3 regions of the Streptacidiphilus albus JL83 genome follow, and region 3 is predicted to be linked to each of the others. Evidence: riboswitches for the same ligand, from Rfam matches in the RefSeq annotation. Region 3 holds a riboswitch; each other region holds the start of a gene.
The links. Region 3 has a riboswitch for cyclic di-AMP ahead of BS75_RS05330 (C40 family peptidase). Riboswitches for the same ligand answer to the same signal wherever they lie in the genome.

Region 1 (7,340 bases), 2.9 Mb from region 3:
GAGGCCCACGGCGTGGGCCAGGGCAGCCAGAGCGGCTGTCCGGGGGTCCGGGGGGATCCCGGTCCGGATGGCCGTGTCCAGCCGTTCCTTGATGGCGCTGTTCGTGCAGTCGTCGGACGCCTGGTAGCGCGTCGTCGGAAGCACTCCGCACACCTGGCCCGGCACCGCCCGCACCATCTCGCACCGCTCCAGGTGCGCAAGGTACGTCTGGCGCAGCCCCAGTCGGGGCCCACCGATCCAGTGAACGGCACGCACCGCACTGCCGCGACGGCGCAGCAGTTCGAGGGCGTGGTCCAGTGTCGGGTCACCGGTCGGCCGTGGGTTCACCACGGCGATCCGGTCCCCGTTCGGGACTATTCTCCCGGCCATGGCCAGCTCGACGAGCTGTGCCCCGGCCAGTCCGAGGTCAAGGGTCTGCGGTTGCGCGGTGGTCCCGGTTGCCGGGTCCAGTGCGAGCAACAACAGTTCCTCGGGAATTGTTCTGCGGCTCTTGCCCATCCAAGCCTCCCCGCGTGGATGAAGACAGAGTGACGCCTCTCACACCCTGCTGTCGAGGGTGCCTCGAGAGTGACACGACAACGTGATCTCCGGAACCACCCGGACGAAGTCCACGTCTGCCTCAGCAGTGGCTGTCGTCCCAGGGGAAACGCCGGTACGGGGCATCGTGTGCGCGGGATGCGGCGGGCGTGCAGGAAACTGGGGTCGGCGCGCGGATGCCGCGCGCCCATCGGGCACACCAAACAGGACACACACGAGGAGGCTGGGTTACGTGGGCGAGTCCCCCGACAGGGCGGAGCGGAACGAGGACACGCGGGGGTCGGCATCCGCCGCGGAGCCCACTCCGACAGCCACCCGCGCCGAGACGCCGTCCGCGGAGACAGCGTCCGCGGAGACGGCTGCGCCGGAGCCGGACGGGACCGCCGCCGAGGCCGCCGCGCCGGAGGCTGACGCCGCCCCGGAGGCCGAGGCCGTCCCGGAGCCCGACGACGACGCGGCCGAGGAGCCCGCCGCCGAGGCCGCGGACGCCGCCGAGGACGTCGACGCCGGGGGCGCCGCTGCCGGGGGCGACGCTGCCGGGGACGCCGAGCCCGCCGCTGACGAGGCCGACGCCGCAGACGAAGCCGCCGACGCCGAGGACGCCCCGCGCGGGGCCGTGCTGGAGCTGAGCGGGGTCGGCGCCCGCGGCGAGTCCGAGCACGCGGCCACCCTCGACGAGCCCACCACCGCCCTGCGCGTCCCCTACGACCCGCCGACCCAGACCCTGCGCCAGTTCCGCGGCTTCCGGCTGGACCCGGACGAGGTCGACGACCCGGCCGCCGAGCCCGAAGAGCCGGTGGAGCAGTCCGCTCCGGCCGCCGCCCTCAACCCGGCCTATCTGCGGGCGTTCGACGCCGTGCCGATCCCGGCCCCGGAACCGGCTCCGGAACCGGCTCTGGAACCAGCCCCCGGACCGGGAGTCGGACAGGGAGTCGGACCGGGGGCGGGCCCGGCCCCGGAAGGCAGCCCGGAGACCACCTCCGAGGCGCTGGAGCTCCTGGCGACGCTCAGTCGCCGGCCGATGACCCCGCTGCGCCGCGCGGCCAAGCGGACCGCCCTCTGGGGCGGCCTGCTCTGCGTCGTCCTGGCGGTGCTCGCGGTGGTCCAGGTGCTGCGCCCGCTGCCGACGCCGCAACTGCGGCTGACCGCCGCCTCGGAGTACACCTTCGGCGGCTCTGCACCGGCCCTGTCCTGGCCGACGGCGGGACAGTCGGCGGTGGAGGTCGACGGCCTCGGCTCACTGGGCCAGAACGGCGCGGAGACCGCCGTGCCGATCGCCAGCGTGACCAAGGTGATGACGGCCCATCTGATCCTCAAGGACCACCCGCTGGCCGTCGGCCAGCAGGGCCCGGTGATCACCGTCGACCAGCAGGCGGTGACCGACTACACCAACGGCACGGCCGGCGGGGAGTCGGTGATGAAGGTCAGCGCGAACGAGCAGCTGACCGAGTACCAGGCCCTGCAGATGCTGCTGATCCCCTCGGCCAACAACGTCGCCCGGCTGCTCGGCCGCTGGGACGCGGGCACCGACGCCGCCTTCGTCGCCAAGATGCAGGCCGAGGCGACGGCGCTGGGGATGTCGCAGACCACCTACACCGACCCCAGCGGTCTGGAGGACACCACCAAGAGCACCGCCGCCGACCAGCTCAAGCTGGCCAAGGTGGTCATGGAGACGCCGGTCTTCCGGGAGATCGTGAGCACCCAGTCGTTCTCGCCGCCGGAGAACCCGCTGACCTACAACACCAACAAGCTGCTCGGCGCCAACGGCGTGATCGGGGTCAAGACCGGTTCCGACTCGGCGGCGCTGGGCTGCCTGATGTGGGCGGCGCAGGTCAAGATCGGCGGGACCACCCAGACCGTGCTCGGTGTGACGTTGGGGCAGCCGGCCCTGAGCTCGACCTTCGGCATCCTCGACAACGTCATGGCGACCAGCAAGAAGCTGCTGGTCAGCGCTGAGGGCGTGCTCCAGTCGCACATCCTGGTGCACCAGGGCGAGGTCGTCGGCTACGTGGACGACGGCGAGGGCGGCCGGACGCCGGTGGTGGCGTCCAAGGACGTGAACGTGATCGGCTGGTCCGGCACCTCGGTGCCGGTCTCGCTGGAGGCGACGGGCGGGGTGCTGCCGCGCACCGGCCGGGCCGGCGACGGCGTCGGCGAGCTGGTCGTCGGCACCGGGGTCAGCGCCCAGCGGATCCCGATAAACCTCCAGTCCGACCTGGCCGAGCCCTCCTACGGGACCCGGCTCACCCGCCTCGGCTGACACCGGGGCCACCCGCCGCGCCCCCATCCACGTCTGACGGAGGTCACATGTGGATGGGGGCGTCCGCGTTCTCCGGATTGATCCGGGGTCGGCCCACCGGGTAGAGCAGGCCGCAGACCACCATCCCGAACAGGAAGAACCCGGCCGACCACCAGTAGGCGGTCGAGTAACTGTGCAGCTGCGCCTGGGCGGTGTTGGCCGAGGTGTGCGCCCGGCCGACCAGGTAGGCGGTGGCGGCGCTGGTGGCCAGGGTGTTCAGCAGCGAGGTGCCGATCGAACCGCCCACCTGCTGACTGGTGTTGACGGTGGCCGAGGCGACGCCCGCGTCGTGCGGCTCGACCCCGGCCGTGGCCAGCGACATCGCCGGGGCGAAGATCAGGCCGAGGCCGAGGCCGAGCACCAGCAGCGGCGGCATCACGTCGGCGGCGTAGGTGCTGTTCAGGTCGAGCCTGGTGAGCCAGGCCATCGCGCAGGCGCCGAGCAGCATGCCGACCGGCACGATCGGCTTGGCGCCCAGCCTGGGCACCAGCTTGTTGGTGGCGGTGACCGAGGTGACGATCATCACGGCGACCATCGGCAGGAAGGCCAGTCCGGTCTTGACCGGCGAGTAGAGCAGCGACTGCTGCAGGTAGTAGGTCAGAAACAGGAAGACCCCGAACATCCCGGCGCCGGCCAGGAACATCGCCAGGAAGGACGCGCCCCGGTTCCGGTCGAGCACCACCCGCAACGGCAGCAGCGGATGCGGCGTGCGCGTCTGCCACCAGGCGAAGACGGCGAGCAGCAGCACCCCGGCGGCCAGGAAGCCCCAGGTGCCGACGGAGCTCCAGGAGTGGGTCTCGGCGTTGGAGAAGCCGTAGACCAGCCCGAACAGGCCCAGTGAGACCACGACCGTGCCGGGGATGTCCAGCTTGGGCGGGTCGGCCGGCCGGCCGGCGTGCAGCAGCCGGACCGCGCCGATGATGGCGAGCACGGCCAGCAGCAGGTTGACGTACAGGCACCAGCGCCAGTCCAGGTACTCGGTGAGCAGCCCGCCGAGCAGCAGGCCGACGGCGCCGCCGGTGCCGGCGATGGCGCCGTAGATGCCGAACGCCTTGGCGCGCTCTGCGGAGTCGGTGAAGGTCGTCGTCAGCAGGGAGAGTGCGGCGGGCGCCAGCAGCGCGCCGAAGGCCCCCTGCAGGGCGCGGGCGATGACCAGCACCTCGAAGCTGGGCGCGGCCCCGCCGATGGCGGAGGCGACGGAGAAGCCCGCCAGTCCGATCAGGAAGACCCGCTTGCGGCCCACCAGGTCGGCGATCCGCCCGCCGAGCAGCAGCAGGCTGCCGAAGGCGAGGGCGTAGGCGGTGACGATCCACTGGCGGTTGCCGTTGCTGAAGCCGAGGTCCTTCTGCGCGGACGGCAGGGCGATGTTCACGATGGTTGCGTCGAGCACCACCATCAGCTGGGCCAGGCCGATCACGGCCAGCACCCACCAGCGGTGGTTCTCGCCCCGGCCGTCGGGGGCGAGGCTCTTGGACGTTGTCCCGGGGTCTGCTGCCGTACCTGTCATGGTCGGTGGCTCCCATCCCTTTATATATGGACAACAACGACATTAGGTCTGCCTTGTCACGGCAGCATCTGGGCAGCCGAAGCCCTTTTTATTCCGGTTTGTATGTGAGTAGGCTCACACCGAGTTGTAGTTTCAAGCACAATCTGCCTAGCGTTCGGTCCGTTCGCACTTATGCGGAACCAACGCCTCCGGAACGCCGAGTCCTGCCGCCGGAGGCTGTGGCACATCGGCACCGCACCACGGCAGGGGCGGGGGAACCAGGTAAGTCGCCGCGATCTCACAGTCGCGGCTTGGGGTGAAGCCGTGCTCAGCACGGCCGGGCAACTCCAGCCCGAATCCGACAGCTCACCTCGCAGGCGTGGGAGAGGACCGCTTCAACATGCTGCCTTCGAGCACCCATGAGACCAACGGCCGTACCGGTTCCACCGCCGGCACCGGTCGCCACCGGGCCGTCAAGGCCCGGCGCACCACCAAGCAGCGCCTCTTCGCCGGTGTCGGCCTCGCCGGCATCGTCAGCCTCGCCGTTCCGATGATCACCGCCAACACCGCCTCCGCCACGGCCCCGGCCGCCGCTCCTGCCTCCGCCCCGGCGACCGCCCCGGCCGCCGTCGCCGCCCCCACCTCGGCGAGCGGCACCCGGGCCGCCGACACCACCACCGCCTCGTACTACACCGTGCTCGCGGGCGACTGGCTCTCCACCATCGCCGCCGACCACGACGTCAACGGTGGCTGGCAGCGGCTCTACGCCCTCAACCGCTCGGTCCTCACCCAGGGTCCGGACCTGATCTACCCGGGCGAGCGCCTGGCCCTGTCCGGCCGCACCGCCGCGACCGGCGCCACCACCTCCTCCGACACGGTCTCCGGCAGCGCGAACCTGGACAGCTCCAACTCCGGCTCCGGCTCCAGCTACAGCGCCGGCAGCTCCAACTGGTCCGCCTCGGACAGCTCCTCCAGCTCCTCGTCCGACAGCACCACCAGCAGCACCAGTGCCCCGGCCGCCACCACGACCACGACCAGCACGAGCAGCAGCAGCTCCTCGACCGCGAGCAGCAGCGGCATGGCCGCGGCCATCGCCTTCGCCCAGGCGCAGGTCGGCGACGCCTACGTCTACGGCGGCACCGGCCCGAACACCTGGGACTGCTCGGGCCTGACCCAGGCCGCGCTGGCCCAGGCCGGCATCAGCATCCCGCGCACCAGCGAGGATCAGGCCGCCGCCGCGACCCCGGTCTCGATGAACGCCCTCCAGCCCGGTGACCTGCTGTTCTGGTCCACCGACGGCACCGCCGCCAACGCGTACCACGTCGCCATCTACATCGGCAACGGCTCCTACGTCGAGGCCGCCAACCCGAGCGCCGGTGTCAAGATCGACACCATCAGCGACTACGCCCCGACCTTCGCGGGCCGTTTCTGACGCTCGGACAGCACCGAACAGCGCTGCGCCCCCGGACGAAGGTCCGGGGGCGCAGCGCTGTGGTGTTCCGGCAGAGGAACGGTGGGACGGGTCAGGCGTCGCGGCGCTTCAGCAGCAGGCCGGCGACCGCCAGCAGGGCCACCGCGTAGCCGGCGAAGAGGGCGAACCCGCTCCAGGGGGACATCATCGTCGGGTCCGGCACCACCGAGAGCATCGCGCTACCGGCGTTGCTGGGAAGGTAGGGAACGATGTGGGGGGCCCAGCTCGAAGGCAGCAGGTGCGCGAGGATCGGCACCACCCAGAGGATGCCGACCAGCACGGCGATGGCACCCGCCGCATTGCGGATCAGCGCGCCGAGGCCGATGCCGAGCAGGCCCACGAACGTGAGGTAGAGCCCGGTTCCGAAGACCACCCGCGCCACACCGGGATCGGTGAGGGTCACGGCCCGGTCGTAGTGGGACAGGATCGCCTGGCCGCCGTAGAACGCGCCGAGGCAGGCGATCGTCATCACGACCAGCACGACCACGGCGTAGACGATCGCCTTGGCCCACAGCACCGGCAGCCGCTTGGGCACGGCGGAGAGGCTGGCACGGATCATCCCGGTGCTGTACTCGCCACTGACGATCAGCACGCCGAGCACGCCGACGGCCAACTGGGCCAGGATGTACAGGCCCAGGCTGAGCTCCGCGCCGTTGACGGCGTCGCCGTGGCCGCCGCCGTGGCTGGCGTTCGCCCAAGTGATCAGCGGGTTCAGGCCGACCATGATGAGGACGGCCACCAGCAGAGTGATCGGGGTGGAGCGCAGGGTGCGTAGTTTGATCCACTCGGAGTTGATCACTCGCGCCTGGGTCACCTTGCCCTGCCCCTTGGCGAACGAGGCCTTCACGGTCGCGTCGGGCGCGGTGGCGGTGCTCATGACGTGCTCCTTCCGGTGCCGACCGGCGCGCCGCCGTGGGCGGCGACGGTGGTGCTGGCGTGGTACTCGACGGCGTCCCGGGTGAGTTCCATGAACGCCTCCTCCAGGGAGGCCTGCTGCGGCGCGAGCTCGAACAGGGTGACGCCGTTCTCGGCGGCGACGGTGCCGATCCGGTCGCTGTCCAGGCCGGTGACCTCGAACGTGCCCGGCTCCACGGCGTCCACCGTGACGTCCGGGCCGACCAGCAGCGAGCGCAGCTTCTCGGCGTGCGGGGAACGGACCCGGACGACGTTGCGGGAGGCGCTGCGGGTGAAGTCGGCGACCGAGGTGTCGGCGATGAGCTTGCCGCGTCCCACGACGATCAGGTGTTCGGCGGTCAGCGCCATCTCGCTCATCAGGTGCGAGGAGACGAAGACCGTGCGGCCCTCCGAGGCCAGGCCCTTGAGCAGGTTGCGGATCCAGAGGATGCCCTCCGGGTCGAGGCCGTTGACCGGCTCGTCCAGTAGGACCGTGGCCGGGTCGCCGAGCAGCGCGGAGGCGATGCCCAGCCGCTGCCCCATGCCCAGCGAGAAGCCGCCGGCCCGCTTGCGGGCCACCTCGGTCAGACCGACCAGCTCGATCACCTCGTCCACCCGGCGGGCTCCGATGCCGGTGGTCGCGGCCAGCGCCA
Region 2 (7,340 bases), 5.9 Mb from region 3:
GTGGCCGTGGGCAACCGGCTCCGCCCGCGCGTCGGCGCCGACGCGGCCTGACCGCCCGCGCCGCCCGGCCCGCGCCGACACGGCGGGGACGGGCGGCGCGGGATCAGCCGACCGGTGATGCGGGCTCCGGGGCCAGGCCCAGCTGGTAGTCGGCCGGAACGGTCTCGTCCCGCCCCCCGGGCGCCTTGAACGCGCGGAGCAGCAGGGTGCCGACCACCGCGACGGCGAGGTTCAGCACGAAGGCCGTCACCCCGACGTAGCCGATCTGGCCGATCAGCGGGATGGTGGCCGAGCTGCCGCCGAAGTGCGAGTGCGGCTTCCCGGCGGCGGCCACGCCGTAGGCGGTCCAGGTCCCGTAGGCCATGCCGGCGGCCCAGCCGGCCAGCAGTGCCCAGGGGTGGAGCCACTTGGAGAACAGCCCGCTGACGATCGCCGGGAACGTCTGCAGGATCCAGATGCCGCCGAGCAGTTGCAGGTTGATCGAGAACTGCTTGTCGATCCCGAGCACGAAGCCCAGGGCGCCGAGCTTCACCACCAGCGAGGCGAGCTTCGCGACCTGGGTCTGCTGGGCGGCGGTGGCGTCCGGCTTCAGGAACTCCCGGTAGACGTTGCGGGTGAACAGGTTGGCGGCGGCGATGGACATGATCGCCGCCGGGACCAGCGCCCCGATGCCGATGGCGGCGAAGGCCACCCCGGCGAACCAGGAGGGGAACATCCTGGCGAACAGCTGCGGCACCGCCAACTGGGCGTTGTAGCCGGTCACGCCCTTGCCGATGCCGGCCGCGATGGCCATGAAGCCGAGCAGCGACAGCAGTCCCAGCATCAGCGAGTAGGCCGGGAGCAGCGCCAGATTGCGGCGGACCGTGTTCCGGCTCTTGGCGGCCAGCAGCCCCGTCGCCGAGTGCGGGTAGAGGAACAGCGCCATCGCCGAACCCATCGCCAGGGTGGCGTAGGCCCATTGCGCGCTCGGTCCGGTGACCAGCGAACCGCGCGGCTTTCCGGTGGCGGGGCTGGTCTTGGCCAGGGCCGCGGCGGACTCGTGGAAGATCTGGCCGTAGCCGCCGAGCCGGATCGGGATGTAGATCACCGCGACCAGGACCACGATGTAGACCAGGGTGTCCTTGACGAACGCGATCAGCGCGGGGGCGCGCAGCCCCGAGGAGTAGGTGTAGGCGGCGAGCACGGCGAAGGCCAGCAGCAGCGGCAGGTCCTTGGCGAAGCCGCTGGAGCCGCCGATGTCCATCGTGTCCAGCACGGCCTGGATGCCCACGAGCTGCAGTGCGATGTAGGGCATCGTCGCCAGGATCCCGGTCAGTGCGACGGCGAGCGCCAGGTAGCGCGAGCCGTAGCGTCCCCGGGCGAAGTCGGCCAGGGTGACGTACCCCTTGCTGCGCGCCACCGACCAGAGCCTTGGCAGGAAGAGGAACACCAGCGGCCAGGCGAGGATGGTGTAGGGCACCGCGTAGAAGCCGGCCGCGCCGACGCCGTAGACCAGGGCGGGGACGGCGATGAAGGTGTAGGCGGTGTAGAGGTCGCCGCCGAGCAGGAACCAGCTGACGATCGTGCCGAAGCCGCGTCCGCCGAGGCCCCACTCGTCCAGGTGGAGCGGGTTCTCGGCCCGGCGCCAGCGGGCGGCGAGGAAGCCGACGACGGTGACCACGAGGAAGAGCACGATGAAGACGGTCAGCGAGACGGCGTTGGTGTGCCCGGCCGCCGAGATGGTGAGTCGGCTCATCGTCCGGCCCCCTCGGTCGGCGCGCCGTCGGTGCCGCCGTCGGCGCCGCTGCTGCCGTTGCCGGCCCCTGGGGGCGGGTCCGCCCGGCGGCGGGCCTCCTCGCGGCGGATCAGCAGGTAGGCGCCGCCGGTGAAGACGCCCGAAACGATCACCCAGAGCAGTTGGTACCAGTAGAAGAACGGGATCCCGATGAACGCGGGCCGCAGCCTGGCATAGGAGTTGACCCAGAACAGGGCCACGAAGGGAGCGAGGAGGAGGATCCCGCAGACCACCCGGGTCGGCGTGATCACGGGTAATCCGACCGCCGGCGCGGGCGGCGGACCGGACAGCGGGGCGGACGGTGCGGTGTCGGCCATGGTGACGGCTCCCTTGGTGCTCGATGGGGTGCGGTCGGCGGCACTCTCCCGAGGCGCCGCCGTGCGTTCATGCCCATCGGAATCTAGGCCAATGACGGGCGCACGTCACTAGGATGTCCAACTGTCCGACCGGACCGACGACATGCTCGTACAAGGGTTCACCGATCCGCGTGGTTCGTCCGATCCGCCCCGGTCCGTCCCGATGTGAGACCGGGCACAACCCATTGTCCGGGCGGGACTCGTCTGCCTACCCTGCATACTCCGCCGTGGGCGGACCACGCCGCCGGGACGCCGAATCCTGTCCACCCGCCGGCGGGCTGTCGAGCACCGAATCGGACAGGAGCGGGGGAACCAGGTAAGTCGCCGTCGCCGCACCGCCCGCAGGGCGCCGCGGCCCACGGCTCGGGGTGAAGCCGCACCACCGGCGGCCGGGCTTCCTCAGGCCCGAACCCGACAGCTCACCTCGCAGGCGTGTCACGAGGAACACCGACATGCGTCTCCCTGCCATACCCGCGCGCCTCTGTGCCACCGCCGGCGCTGCCGCACTGATCGCCGTCCCGCTGGCCGGACAGGCCGTCGCCGCCACCGCGTCCGCCCCCACCGTCACCCAGGACCGGCTCACCCCGACGTCGATGACGGCCGGCGTCGCCACCACCGCGGGCCTCACCGTTCACGCCAAGTCCTGCTTCACCGCGAAGACGCTGGGCGTCGGCGTTCGCGACAAGGCCGGCGACAACCTGGACTTCCCCGGCTCGGCCTCGAACGTCCGGATCTGCCCGGCCGGCGTCTCGATCACCACCGGCAGCCGCACCCTGCCCGCCGGCTCCTACACCGAGTTCGGCTTCTGGCAGGACACTGCGGGCGCCTGGCACAACCTGGCCTCGCACACCCTGACCGTCGCGCCCGCCGCGACCACCAAGCCGACCGCGCCGGCCACGCCCACCCCCACGCCCACGCCCACCCCGAGTGCGCCCGCCACTCCCCCGGCGACCGCGACCTCCGGCTCGCCCGTCGCGGGCCAGAAGCTGATCTGGTCCGACGACTTCAGCAGCCCGATCGCCTGGGGATCGACCTGGGTCGGCGACACCACCACCTCGTTCCAGTACGGCAACCACAACCCGAACGACAACAAGCTCGACTGGCTGGACCCCTCGGCCGTGAGCGTCGCCAACGGCGTCGCCACCTTCACCGCGACGCCCTCCACCCATGTCCTGGAGAACGGCAAGACGGCCTGGAACACCGGTCTGCTCACCACCGAGGGCTCGACCCAGGGCTTCCAGGTCAAGACCGGCGAGTACGTCGAGACCCGGGTGCAGCTGCCGACCGCCGCCGGCGCCTGGCCCGCGCTGTGGACCTGGAAGAACGGCAACGGCGAGATCGACTCCTTCGAGTACCACCCCGACAACCCGAACCTGCTGGAGCTCACCAACCATGTGAACCCCGCGCAGGACTACTACACCGACGCCAACGCGATCGCCCCGGGCAAGTGGGTGACCATCGGCACCTACTACGGCGCCAACTCGGTCAGCTGGTACGTCAACGGCACCAAGGTCTACTCGGACGGCACCGGCGTCGGCGCCAACTGGTCCGCGTACCTGATCCTCAGCCTCTCGGTCAGCGCGGGTGAGTACCACCCGGCCCCGACCGGCAGCGCGCCGATCACCTTCGCCGCCGACTACGTCCGCGTCTACGGCTGACCTCTCCGCCCAGTCCAGATCGGCGTGGCCGACCAGCGCGAGGCTCCGGTTCCAGAGCTCGGCGCGGGCCCGGGGGTCGTACGCCTGGGCGGCGGCGCGGGTGTCCCGGGTGCGGTCGAAGAACCGGCCGGTCGTCGCCGCCGGCCCCGGGTCGCTCACCAGCCGCTGGGTGGCGGCGCCAATCCGACCGGCACGGTGATCGAGGCCGACGGCGGGGGCCCGGCTGGTCACGCTGGGCTGCACCCGACGTCCGGGCCCGGCGTCCGGGCCCGGCGTCCGGGCCCGGCGCGCGGGCCCGGCGCGCGGGTCCGGCGTCCGCGCGGCTACGCCGACGGGCGACGGCCCCAGGCGGAGACCAACGGGGCGGTCGCCAGGTCCAGCCGCCCGGTCTCGACGCTCGCCAGGTGGCGGTCCACCTCCTCCTCCGTGGCCAGGCCCGCCGCCACCAGCCGGGACCGGATCTGCCGGACCGTCGCCGCCTCCAGCACGGTGCAGGCCGGTGACGTGATCGGGAAGTAGGCGTCGGCCTGGACCTCCTCCAGGCCGGACTCCCGCAGTACCCGGGGCAGGGTTCGCCCGTAGGCGAGGTCCGCGCCGCGCTCGGCCATCAGCGCGCGGAAGCCCGAGCGCAGCCGGTTGGCCAGCCGCTGCTCCGGTCCGGACTCGTCCGGGCAGAGCAGCGGCTGCAGCCCCGGATCGGCGTCCTCCAGCAGCAGCCAGCCGCCGGGACGCAGCGCCTGCACCATCCGGCGCAGGGCCTCCTCCCGGTCGGCGACATGGACCAGCACCAGCCGGGCGTGGACCAGGTCGAAGCCGCCGGAGGGCGGCGGGTCGGCGGCGACGTCGTGCCGCAGCACCTCGACCGTCCCGGCCCCGGCGTCCTCCTCCGGCGCGGTCCAGGACGGGTCGATGTCGGTGGCCAGCACGAACCCGCCCGGGCCCACCCGCCGGGCCAGCCCGGCCGGCACGCTGGGGCCGCCCGCCCCGACCTCCCAGCAGCGCATTCCGGCGCCGATGCCCAGCCGGTCCACATGCCTGAAGGTCACCGGGTCGAACAGCTCGCCCAGGGCACCGAAGCGGATCACCGCCTGCGACTGCTGGTTGTCGAGCAGATATCCGTGTTCCGCCTGGTGCTCCGTCATCCCCCGAGCATCTCAGATCCCGGTCGCACCACCCTTCACCTGCCTCTGCTGCGCCTACGCCGCCGAGGCATCGGGATCGGCGGCGGGCGCGGCAGGCGCGCGGCGGAAGAGCCGGAGGCGGAGGGCGCGCGCCAGGAGCCGGGGGCTGGCCAGGGAGTCGGGGTGGGCGAGCATGGTCGTGGTGCGGGCCACCCGCTCGCTGATGACGGCGTCGGTGACCGCGAGCTCGAAGAGCAGCCGACCCACCCACCGGATGAGTCGGTAGCCGCGCGGGTAGGGCCCGTCCACGTGCGGCAGTTCCAGGTCGGCGAAGGTCGAGACCTGCCAGGCGGCGTCGACGACCACCTTCACCTGCTCGAAGTAGCCGCTCGCCGGTTCGCGGAGGGAGGTGCGCGGGGCGTGCAGGTAGGCCGACAGGCAGGAGGCGTGCAGCATGGCCGAGGTCATGCCCTGGCCGTAGACGGGGTTGAACGAGGCCACCGCGTCACCGGTCGCGACCAGCCCCGCCGGGAACCGTCGGAGCTCGTGGAAGTCCCGCCGCCTGCTGTCGGCCTGATGGTACGTCACCACCTCGCTCACCTGCTTGGCACGCTCGGCGATGTCGCCGAACACCTGGGGGAAGTCCTCGCGGCAGCGCCTGCCGAACTCCACCGCGTCCCGGCTGGGGCGGTCGTCGGCGTAGCCGGCCACCAGCACCATCCAGCGGTGGTCCTCGACCAGGATCACCCCGCCGATCCGGGGCGGGCTGCCAGCGGCCGGGTCGGCGGCGGCGGTCGAGACCACGTTCCAGGCCTCGCTTACCGCGCCGTCGTGCTGGAAGACGGAGGTGGCGTAGTTCAACTTGATCGGCATCCGTCGCATCGGCGGACGCTCCCAGCCGCTCTCGTCCAGCCAGTCGCCGAGCCGGCTGGAGCGGCCCATCGCGTCGACCACCAACTCGGCCTCCAGAGTGACCTGCTGGTCCGAGCCCAACGGGGTGTACCGGGCGCCGACCACCCGGTCCCCGTCGAAGTCGAGTCCCTCGGCCAGGCCGGTGACCCGGCGTATGTTCCCGACCGCGAGGGTGCGGCGGTGGATCAGGGCCTCCAGAAAGGGACGGGTGCTGACCAGGACCGTCCAGTCCTGGTCGATCGGCGCGGTGACCCACCGTCGCCCGTCGGTGTAGAACCACTCGCGGGAGCCGTCCCGGGGCGGGGTCACCGCTCCGGCGGCCACCGCCTCGGCGGCGAACCCCGGGAACCAGCGCTCCAGTTGGACCACGCCGGCCGGGAGCAGCGCGTGCACCTGGCTGCCCTGCGGCACCCCGGGGCGCGGGCCGCCGGTACCGGCCGTGCCGTCGCGCTCGACGATCACCACCTCCTCGGCGTGCTCGCTGAGCACCCGCGCGGCCATCAGCCCGGCGACGCTGCCGCCCAGGACGACGGCCCGGCGCAGCGAGATCCCGCCCCTGGCGGGCGGAAGGGCGTCGGAGATCTGCGCGAAGAGCTGTGCGGATGAGCCGGCCACGGTGGGAACTCCTCTTGCCGCAGGGTGAGTTCATCGTTCGCTGACGGAATTCTGCCACTGTTTTCCGGTCAGCACCGGCCGTTCGCACGTGTGCTCAGCCGCGCAGCCGGGTGCCCGCCTGCTCCTCCAGCAGGGCGACCGCGAGGAGTTCGCCGTCGACCGGGCCGTAGCGCTCAAGTGCCTCCTGATGGAGACCGCGTACCCGCTCGGTGATGGTGTGCGGCGTCGCGAGTTCGGCAGCCATCGAGGCCACCACCGCGAGCTGGTCGTGGATGCGGTCCAGCGGGTAGGAGGCGAGGTAGTCGCCGGCGAACAGGGACGACAGGTCGCGGCGGATGAAGTCGCTGCCGGCCGCGCTCTCGGCGAGGGTGTCGCGCAGCACGTTGAGGTCGACACCGGCCCGCTGTCCCAGCAGCAGGGCCTCGGCGGTGGCCGCCGCCTGGCCGAACCAGAGCAGGTTGATCAGCAGCTTGACCGTGTAGCCCGCGCCGGGGCCGCCGACCAGGGCGATCCGCCGAGGGTCCGCGACCAGCTCCAGCAGCGCCCGGTGGCGGGCGAGCAACTCGCCGTCCCCGCCCACGAACAGCCGCAGCGAGCCGCTCGCCGCGTCGGCCGGGCTGCCGCCGATCGGCGCCTCCAGCACCCCGATCCCGCGCGCCGACGCCCGTTCGCGGAGCGGCGCGGCAGCGGCGGGCGCATTGCTGGACATGTCGATCCAGGTCGCCCCGGGAGCCAGGGCCGCGAGCACCTCCTCGGTCACGGCCGCCGCCACCTCGGCCGGCCCGGGAAGCACGGTGATCAGCACCTCCGCGTCGGCCGCCACCGCGCACGCCGAGGGCCGCCACTCGGCGCCGCAGTCCCGCGCGGCCTGTTCGCGTTCGGCCCGAACGTCGTGAACGGCCAC
Region 3 (7,340 bases):
CACCGGCAAGATCGGCGAGTGCTTCGCCCGGATCGCCCACGGCTTCGGCACCACCCTGCTCGGCTGGGACGTGGCGGAGAACCCCGCCTGCCTGGAACTGGGCATGGAGTACACCTCGCTGGACCGGCTGCTGGCCGGCTCCGACCTGATCAGCCTGCACGTCCCGCTGCTGCCGGACACCCACCACCTGATCGACGCCGAGGCGCTGGCCGCGATGAAGGACGAGGCGATCCTGGTCAACTCCAGCCGGGGCGGCCTGGTCGACTCGGCCGCGCTGGTCGAGACGCTGCGCGAGGGCCGGCTGGGCGGGGTCGGGCTCGACGTCTACGAGGAGGAGACCGGGCTCTTCTTCTTCGACAAGTCGCTGGAGGTCGTCACCGACGACACCCTGGCCCGGCTGATGACCTTCCCCCAGGTGATGGTGACCTCGCACCAGGCCTACTTCACCCGGACGGCGGTGGGCCAGATCGTCGAGGCCACGGTGCGCAATGTGGACGACTTCCTGAACGGCCGGACCAGCGAGAACACCCTGATCCCGCGCGGCTGACCCGGCCCGGCCGGCCCCGGTCGGCACCGGGCGCGGCACCGGGGACGGCGCCGTGCCGACGCGCGGGCAGGGGGGCGCGTCCGGGAGACAAACCGGACAGTTCTACGCTGTTCCGGTAGGACGCACCGCTGTCAGCTGGAAAGCAGGAACCGCCGATGGGCTCCATGCCGGGTATGCCGGGCATGACGCAGGACCTCCCGCCCTGGACCCTGGCCCGGGTCCTCGCCTTCCACCCCTCGGCGAACTGGCCCTTCCTGATCGGCTGTGTGCTGCTGCTCGGGCTCTACCTGACCGGCGTGGTCCGGCTGCGGCGACGCGGCGACAGCTGGCCGGTCGGCCGCACCGTCGCCTGGGTGCTCGGCGTACTCACCGTCGCCCTGGTCACCACGACCGGGTTGGAGGAGTACGGCATGCAGATGCTCAGCGCGCACATGCTCCAGCACATGGTGCTGTCCATGTTCTCGCCGATCATCCTGCTGATGGGCGCGCCGATCACGCTGGCGCTGCGGACCCTGCCCAGCGGCGGCCGGGGCGGGCACGGCCCGCGCGAGCTGCTGGTCTCGCTGCTGCACTCGCGGTACATGAAGGTGATCTCGCACCCCGCCTTCACCCTGCCGCTGTTCATCGCCAGCCTCTACGGGCTCTACTTCACCTCGCTCTTCGACTTCCTGATGCGCTCCACCCTCGGCCACGAGCTGATGATGGTGCACTTCCTCGGCGTCGGCATGCTGTTCTTCTGGCCGATCATGGGCGTCGACCCGGGCCCGCACCGCCCCGGCCACCTGATGCGGATGCTGGAGCTGTTCATCGGGATGCCGTTCCACGCCTTCTTCGGCATCGCGGTGATGATGTCCTCCGGGCTGATGGTGCAGACCTTCGCCCACCCGGCGGCCTCGCTCGGGGTGAACCCGCTCTCGGACCAGAAGATGGCCGGCGGGCTCGCCTGGGCGTTCAGCGAGATCCCGACCTTCATCGTGCTGATCGCGCTGACCTTCCAGTGGGCCAAGTCGGAGGAGCGGCTGTCCCGCCGCAAGGACCGCACCGCGGACCGGGACGGCGACAAGGAGCTCAACGCCTACAACGACTACCTGGCCAACCTGCAGCGCCGTTCGGGAGCGCAGCAGCAGGGCTGAGCCCGGGTCACGCCCCGGGTAACGCCCCGGCCCGCACCCCCGGCCGAGGCGGCGTCAGGGCACCAGCAGGGTCTTGCCGACGGTCTCCCTGGCCTCGATGGCGCGGTGCGCCTCGGCCGCCGCGGCCAGCGGGAAGCGTCGGCCGACGAAGGGGCGCAGCCGTCCCTCGGCGGCGGCGGTCAGCGCCACCACGGTCTGCCGGCGCAGTTCCGCCGGCCCCCTGGAGCCGACCGCCGGGCCGAAGTAGGAGACCAGCGTGACCTGCCTGGCCGCCGCCTCCGCCGGGTCGATCGGCGCGAAGCCCCCGCTGGAGAAGCCGAAGGCGACGAAGCGTCCACCGGGGGCCAGCAGTTCGAAGGAGGTCCGGCTGATCTCCCCGCCGACCCCGGCCAGGGCCACGGTGACCCCCTCGGGCGCGGCGGCGCGGACCTCCTCGGCCCAGCCGGGCCGGGTGTAGTCGACGGCGGCGTCCGCGCCGAAGCCGCGCACCAGCTCCAGCTTGGCCTCGCCGCCGGCCAGCCCGATGATCCGCGCGGCCCCGGCGGCCCGGGCGAGCTGGACCGCCAGCGGCCCGACGGCCCCGGCGGCGGACTCGACCAGCACGGTGTCGCCGGGGCCGACGGCGGCCGTCTCGACCAGCGCCACGGCGGTGCGGCCGGTGCCGAGCAGCGACACCGCCTCGCCGGTGTCCAGGCCGTCCGGCAGCAGGTGGGCGTCGGCGGCGGCGAGCAGCGCGCGGTCGGCGTAGCCGCCGCCGGCCGGAACCTGTCCGGCGACCCGGCGGCCGAGCAGCGCCGGGTCGGCTCCCGGGCCGACCCCGAGCACGGTGCCGCCGACCTCGCGGCCGGGCGCCCAGGGCAGGGCGGCGGGGGCGAGCGGCGTCCCGGCCATCCGCCCGGCGCGGATCCGGGTCTCGATGAACTGGATGCCTGCGGCCTCCACCGCGAGCAGCAGCTGCCCCGGCCCGGGCACCGGATCGGGGTGCTGCTCCAGCACCAACTCCTCCGGGCTGCCGTACTGGTGGAGTCGGATGGCGCGCATGGGCGGGTCCCTTCGGCGGTGGCGGGTCGTGCTCCACCGACGCTAGGCCCGGCGGGCCCGGCCCGGCCTCGGGCGGCGGGCCGAGGCCGGGTCGGCCGTTGGCCGTGGGCCGTTGGCCCCGCGGCCGTGGGCCGTTGGTCCCGCGGCCGTCCGTCAGGGCGGGTTGGGCACGTAGCCGAGGTCGCGCGGGCGGGCCGGCGGGCCCTCGCGGCGCAGCTCGGCGAGGAGTTCGACCAGCCGCGGCGGCCAGAGCAGGTCCGGGCAGTCGGCCAGTTCCGCCGGGGTCCACCAGCGGCAGGTCATGATGCCGTCGTGGGCGAAGGACTCGGTGAGGTCGCCGACCGGGTCGCGGCGCGGCCCGGAGCCGAGGAAGATCACCTCGCGCTGCCGGGTGGGCACGCCGCGACGGGTGTAGTCGTGCTCCCAGATCCAGAGCGCCGGCCCCGGCACCACATCGGTCCAGCCGGTCTCCTCGACCGTCTCCCGCAGCGCCCCGGCGAGTTCGTCCTCGCCCTCGTTCAGGCCGCCGCCCGGCAGCACCCAGTGCAGGCCGACCTCGGGGTCGTCGTGGAGTTGCAGGAACACGGCGCCCTCGGGGTCCAGGACCAGGATCCTCGCGGCGCGGCGCGGTACTCGCTCGATGGTCATGGCGCGAGCCTACGGGCGGGGCGCGGCGGGTCGGCGGCTTTGCGGCGACCCGCCGGGTCGGTGCGCGCCCGACGGCGCGCGGGGGCGCTCGACGGAGCGGCGGGTATGTGGCGCGAATTCATGCACGCCGGGTCGGGCGCCTGCGGCGCGGGCTTATGCGCGGTCGCCCGACGGCGGAGCGCAGCCGGAATTACACCGTCCGGGGGGCGCCGCCGGGCCAATTCCGAACCTCACACATTCGAGTGACCCGGCACCGGGGAGGATTTCCCTCCGCTTTTTCGTTTTTCCAGACAACTATGCAGGTCAGAGTCGTGAAGCTGGCCAGAATTCGCCTTCTTCAGACTTGTTGGAAAATCCATACACCCGATCATTCAGCAGAGCCGGTTTCACTCTTTCGGCGGCCCGGAAACCAGGGGTGACAAGAATCACAGAATCCCGGTGAAGCGTGAAGATTGCCTAAAAGCATGTCAATACTGTCGGCCGAGCCACAAAGTCCTCGCCACCCCGGCGGGGCGGCCCGACCGGACGCCGAGTCTCGCCACCGGTCGGGCGCCAGGTGCGCACACACCTGACAGGCGAGAGCGGGAGACCCAGGTACGCCGGGACGGTGTGAACCGTCCCTAGGGGTGAAGCCACTGCGGTGGCCGGGCAGCTTTCGGATCCCGAACCCGACAGGGAACCTTTCGTAGGCGGTTCCGGAAGGATCCGCATGACTGCCTCCGAGCACGCCCATGCCCCGAACCGGTCCACCCGCGGCCCAGGCCGCTGGCGGGCGGCGGCCACGGCCGCACTGACCCTGGCCGCCGTGGCCGGGAGCACCCTGCTCGCGGCCGCCCCGGCCGACGCCGCCACCATCGAGCTCAGAGCCCTCACCATCGCCGCGTCGAAGCACGGCGACCCCTACATCTACGGCGCCCAGGGCCCGAACGCCTTCGACTGCTCCGGCCTGACGTACTACTCCTTCAAGCACGCCGGCCGGCGGCTGCCGCGCACCGCCCAGGCCCAGTACGACAGCGTCGAACACATCTCCCGGCGCAGTCTGCGCCCCGGCGACCTGGTCTTCTTCCACGACGGCGACTACGTCTACCACGTCGGGATCTACGCCGGGAACAACCGGATCTGGCACTCGCCGCACCCCGGCGCCTACGTCAGGCTGGAGCGGATCTGGACCAGCGAGGTCTGGTACGGCCGGATCAGATGACCCGTCACTCCCCCGGGTAGCGCACCCCGGTCCGGGCCCTGGCCGCGTCCAGGGTCGCCATCACCTCCAGGGTGCTTCGCCACGGCACCAGCGGACTCTCCGTCAGCCCCGCGCGCAGGCAGCGCATGGCCTCCTGCGCCTCGTGGGCGTAGCCGAGGCCGGTGCGGGGCACGGAGAGCACCTCCGGCGCCGCCCCGTCCTCGGAGCCCCGGTACAGGTGCAGCTCCTCGGCACAGAAGAACGGCGCGGGCAGCTCGATCCGGCCCAGGTCGCCGGAGACCACCGCTCGGACCGGCGTGCCGGAGACGATGCCGCAGCTCAGCGTGGCCACCGCGCCGGAGGCGTAGCCGAGCAGCAGGCCGGTGTTGGCGTCCACGCCCTCGGGGGTGAGCGCCGACCAGGCCTCGACCCGGTCCGGGGCGCCGAGCAGCAGCTGGGCGAAGGAGACCGGATAGACGCCCAGGTCGAGCAGGGCGCCGCCGCCGAGCGCGGGGTCGCGCAGCCGGTGGCTCGGCTCGAACGGACCGGGCAGGCCGAAGTCGGCCTGGACGGTGCGCACCTCGCCGATCGCGCCCCCGGCGACCAGCTCCAGCATCCGGCGGACGGCCGGGATGCAGTACATCCACATGGCCTCCATCAGGAAGGTCCCGCGCTCGGCGGCGAGGTCGATCAGGGCGCGGGCGTCCGCGCCGTTCAGGGTGAACGGCTTCTCGCAGAGCACGGCCCGGCCGGCCTCCAGGCAGAGCCGGGCGGCCTCGTAGTGGGCGTGGTGCGGGGTGGCGACGTAGACGATGTCGACCCCCCGGTCCGCCGCCAGTCCGGCCCAGCTGCCGTGGGCGCGGGGGATGCCGAAGCGGTCGGCGAAGGCGCGGGCGGAGGACTCGCTCCGGGAGCCGACGGCGACCAGTTCGGCGTCGGGCAGCAGCTGGAGGTCGTGGGCGAAGGAGTCGGCGATGGAGCCGGTGGCGAGGATGCCCCAGCGGATCGGTTCGGTCATACGATCATCAAACCCTCGGCGGCCGGAAAGGTCGAGGGCCTGCCCACGCCTCGGGAGCGGCCGTCACCCTCCGGGGCCGCCGGTCACCCCGGCGGCCCGTACCGGCCGTCACACCAGCGGCGCGGTCCGGACGATCACGTCGACGGCGAAGCCGATCTCCTCCTCCGTCAGATCGGCGCGGGCGGTGAGCCGCAGCCGGGACCAGCGGTCGGGGACGGACGGCGGCCGGAAGCAGCCCACCGCGAGGCCCTTCTCCCGGCAGGCCCCGGCCCAGGCCAGCGCCGCGACCGGGGAGTCCACCCGCACCGACACCACGGCCGCCTGCGGCCGGGAGACCGGCAGCCCGGCCTCGGCCAGGCCGTCCGCCAGGGCCAGGGCGACCTGCCCGGCGCGGGCGGCGCGCTCCGGTTCGGCGCGCAGCAGCCGCAGCGCGCCGAGCGCCGCGCCCACGGCGGCCGGGGCGAGGCCGGTGTCGAAGATGAAGGTCCGGGCGGACTGCGCCAGGTGCTCGATCACCCGGCGCGGGCCGACCACGGCCCCGCCCTGGGAGCCGAGCGCCTTGGACAGCGTCACGGTGGCCAGCGTGTCCGGCGCGCCGGCCAGGCCGGCGGCGGCCAGCGCGCCCCGGCCGCCGGGGCCGAGCACCCCGAAGCCGTGGGCGTCGTCGGTGAGCAGCGCCGCACCGTGGGCGCGGGCGGCGGCGGCGAGCCCGGTCAGCGGTGCGGCGTCGCCGTCCACCGAGAAGACCGAGTCACTGACCACCAGGGCCCGCTGCTCGGTCCGCGCCGCCAGCGCGGTCCGGACCGCCTCCGGGTCGGCGTGGGCGGCGCGGACCACCCGGGCCCGGGACAGCCGGCAGCCGTCGATCAGCGAGGCGTGGTTGAGCGCGTCGGAGACGATCAGGGTGTCGGCGTCGCTGAGCGCGGTCAGCGCGGCGAGGTTGGCGGTGTAGCCGGAGGAGAACACCAGCGCGGCCTCGGCACCGCAGAACTCGGCCAGTTCGGCCTCCAGTTCGGCGTGGAGCGCGGTGCTGCCGGTGACCAGCCGCGAGCCGGTCGCGCCGCCGCCCCAGCGCAGCGCCGCGTCGGCGGCGGCGCGGGTGACCGCGGGGTGGCGGACCAGGCCGAGGTAGTCGTTGCCGGCCAGGTCGAGCAGGTCCTCCTGGGGCGGCCGGGGCCGCAGCACCCGGACCAGCCCGGCGTCGCGCCGGGCCGCGGCGGCGGCGTCGAGCCAGCCGAAGGGGTCGGGGTGGGGCGTGCTGCCGGTGGCGTTCATCCGCTGCAGCAGTCGCGTTGCTGCTGCTGCCAGGCGCAGCGCGGGCAGAGCTGGGCGCCGGGCTGCTCGGCGGGGACCTCGGTGGCCTCCCCGCAGAGGGTGCAGTCGGCCGGTGCTGCCGCGGCCTCAGCCGCCGCCGGGGGTGGTGCTTGCTCCATGCGGCCGATCCTAACGTCCCCGCCGGTGGCGCCCGACGGGACGTCGGTCACTCCCAGACGAGCCGGGAGCCCACCAGGTAGGCGAGGTACCAGGTCGGGGTGGACAGCGCGTTCGGGGCCGGGGTGACGCCGGTCGCGTAGCCGCTCTGGATCACGTCGACCGCGCTGCCGACGGCCTCCACCTGCGTCTGGAACGACTGCTGGCCCTGGAGCGGGGCCGTGACCGGGGCGGCACCCGAGGGCGTGGCCGAGGGCGAGCCCTGCGCGGCCAGCTGCGGCAGTCCGCCCCCGGGCTGCTGGAAGACCACGGCCTGGGCGACCGAGGCGGAGTTCAGCGCGG

Region 1: linked by a shared signal. The riboswitch ahead of BS75_RS44435 (C40 family peptidase) and the one ahead of BS75_RS05330 (C40 family peptidase) in region 3 are both predicted to bind cyclic di-AMP.
Region 2: linked by a shared signal. The riboswitch ahead of BS75_RS47080 (glycoside hydrolase family 16 protein) and the one ahead of BS75_RS05330 (C40 family peptidase) in region 3 are both predicted to bind cyclic di-AMP.

What each region holds. Positions count from the first base shown of each region.
Region 1 covers NZ_JQML01000001.1:4,078,330-4,085,669, reverse strand. The annotation lists gene BS75_RS17580 (GOLPH3/VPS74 family protein) at 1-498, opposite strand, end outside; gene BS75_RS17575 (D-alanyl-D-alanine carboxypeptidase family protein) at 770-2,797, shown strand; gene BS75_RS17570 (MFS transporter) at 2,841-4,343, opposite strand; cyclic di-AMP (ydaO/yuaA leader) riboswitch at 4,564-4,717, shown strand; gene BS75_RS44435 (C40 family peptidase) at 4,702-5,754, shown strand; gene BS75_RS17560 (ABC transporter permease subunit) at 5,846-6,670, opposite strand; gene BS75_RS17555 (ATP-binding cassette domain-containing protein) at 6,667-7,340, opposite strand, start outside.
Region 2 covers NZ_JQML01000001.1:7,132,067-7,139,406, reverse strand. The annotation lists gene BS75_RS31420 (Pr6Pr family membrane protein) at 1-51, shown strand, start outside; gene mctP (monocarboxylate uptake permease MctP) at 104-1,735, opposite strand; gene BS75_RS31410 (DUF3311 domain-containing protein) at 1,732-2,091, opposite strand; cyclic di-AMP (ydaO/yuaA leader) riboswitch at 2,407-2,577, shown strand; gene BS75_RS47080 (glycoside hydrolase family 16 protein) at 2,583-3,788, shown strand; gene BS75_RS31400 (methyltransferase domain-containing protein) at 4,112-4,930, opposite strand; gene BS75_RS31395 (FAD-dependent oxidoreductase) at 4,985-6,436, opposite strand; gene BS75_RS31390 (NAD(P)-dependent oxidoreductase) at 6,531-7,340, opposite strand, start outside.
Region 3 covers NZ_JQML01000001.1:1,222,334-1,229,673, forward strand. The annotation lists gene BS75_RS05310 (2-hydroxyacid dehydrogenase) at 1-547, shown strand, start outside; gene BS75_RS05315 (cytochrome c oxidase assembly protein) at 721-1,680, shown strand; gene BS75_RS05320 (zinc-binding dehydrogenase) at 1,735-2,721, opposite strand; gene BS75_RS05325 (NUDIX domain-containing protein) at 2,875-3,369, opposite strand; cyclic di-AMP (ydaO/yuaA leader) riboswitch at 3,957-4,076, shown strand; gene BS75_RS05330 (C40 family peptidase) at 4,079-4,570, shown strand; gene BS75_RS05335 (Gfo/Idh/MocA family protein) at 4,575-5,567, opposite strand; gene BS75_RS05340 (8-amino-7-oxononanoate synthase) at 5,676-6,842, opposite strand; gene BS75_RS49145 (hypothetical protein) at 6,839-7,000, opposite strand; gene BS75_RS05345 (hypothetical protein) at 7,048-7,340, opposite strand, start outside.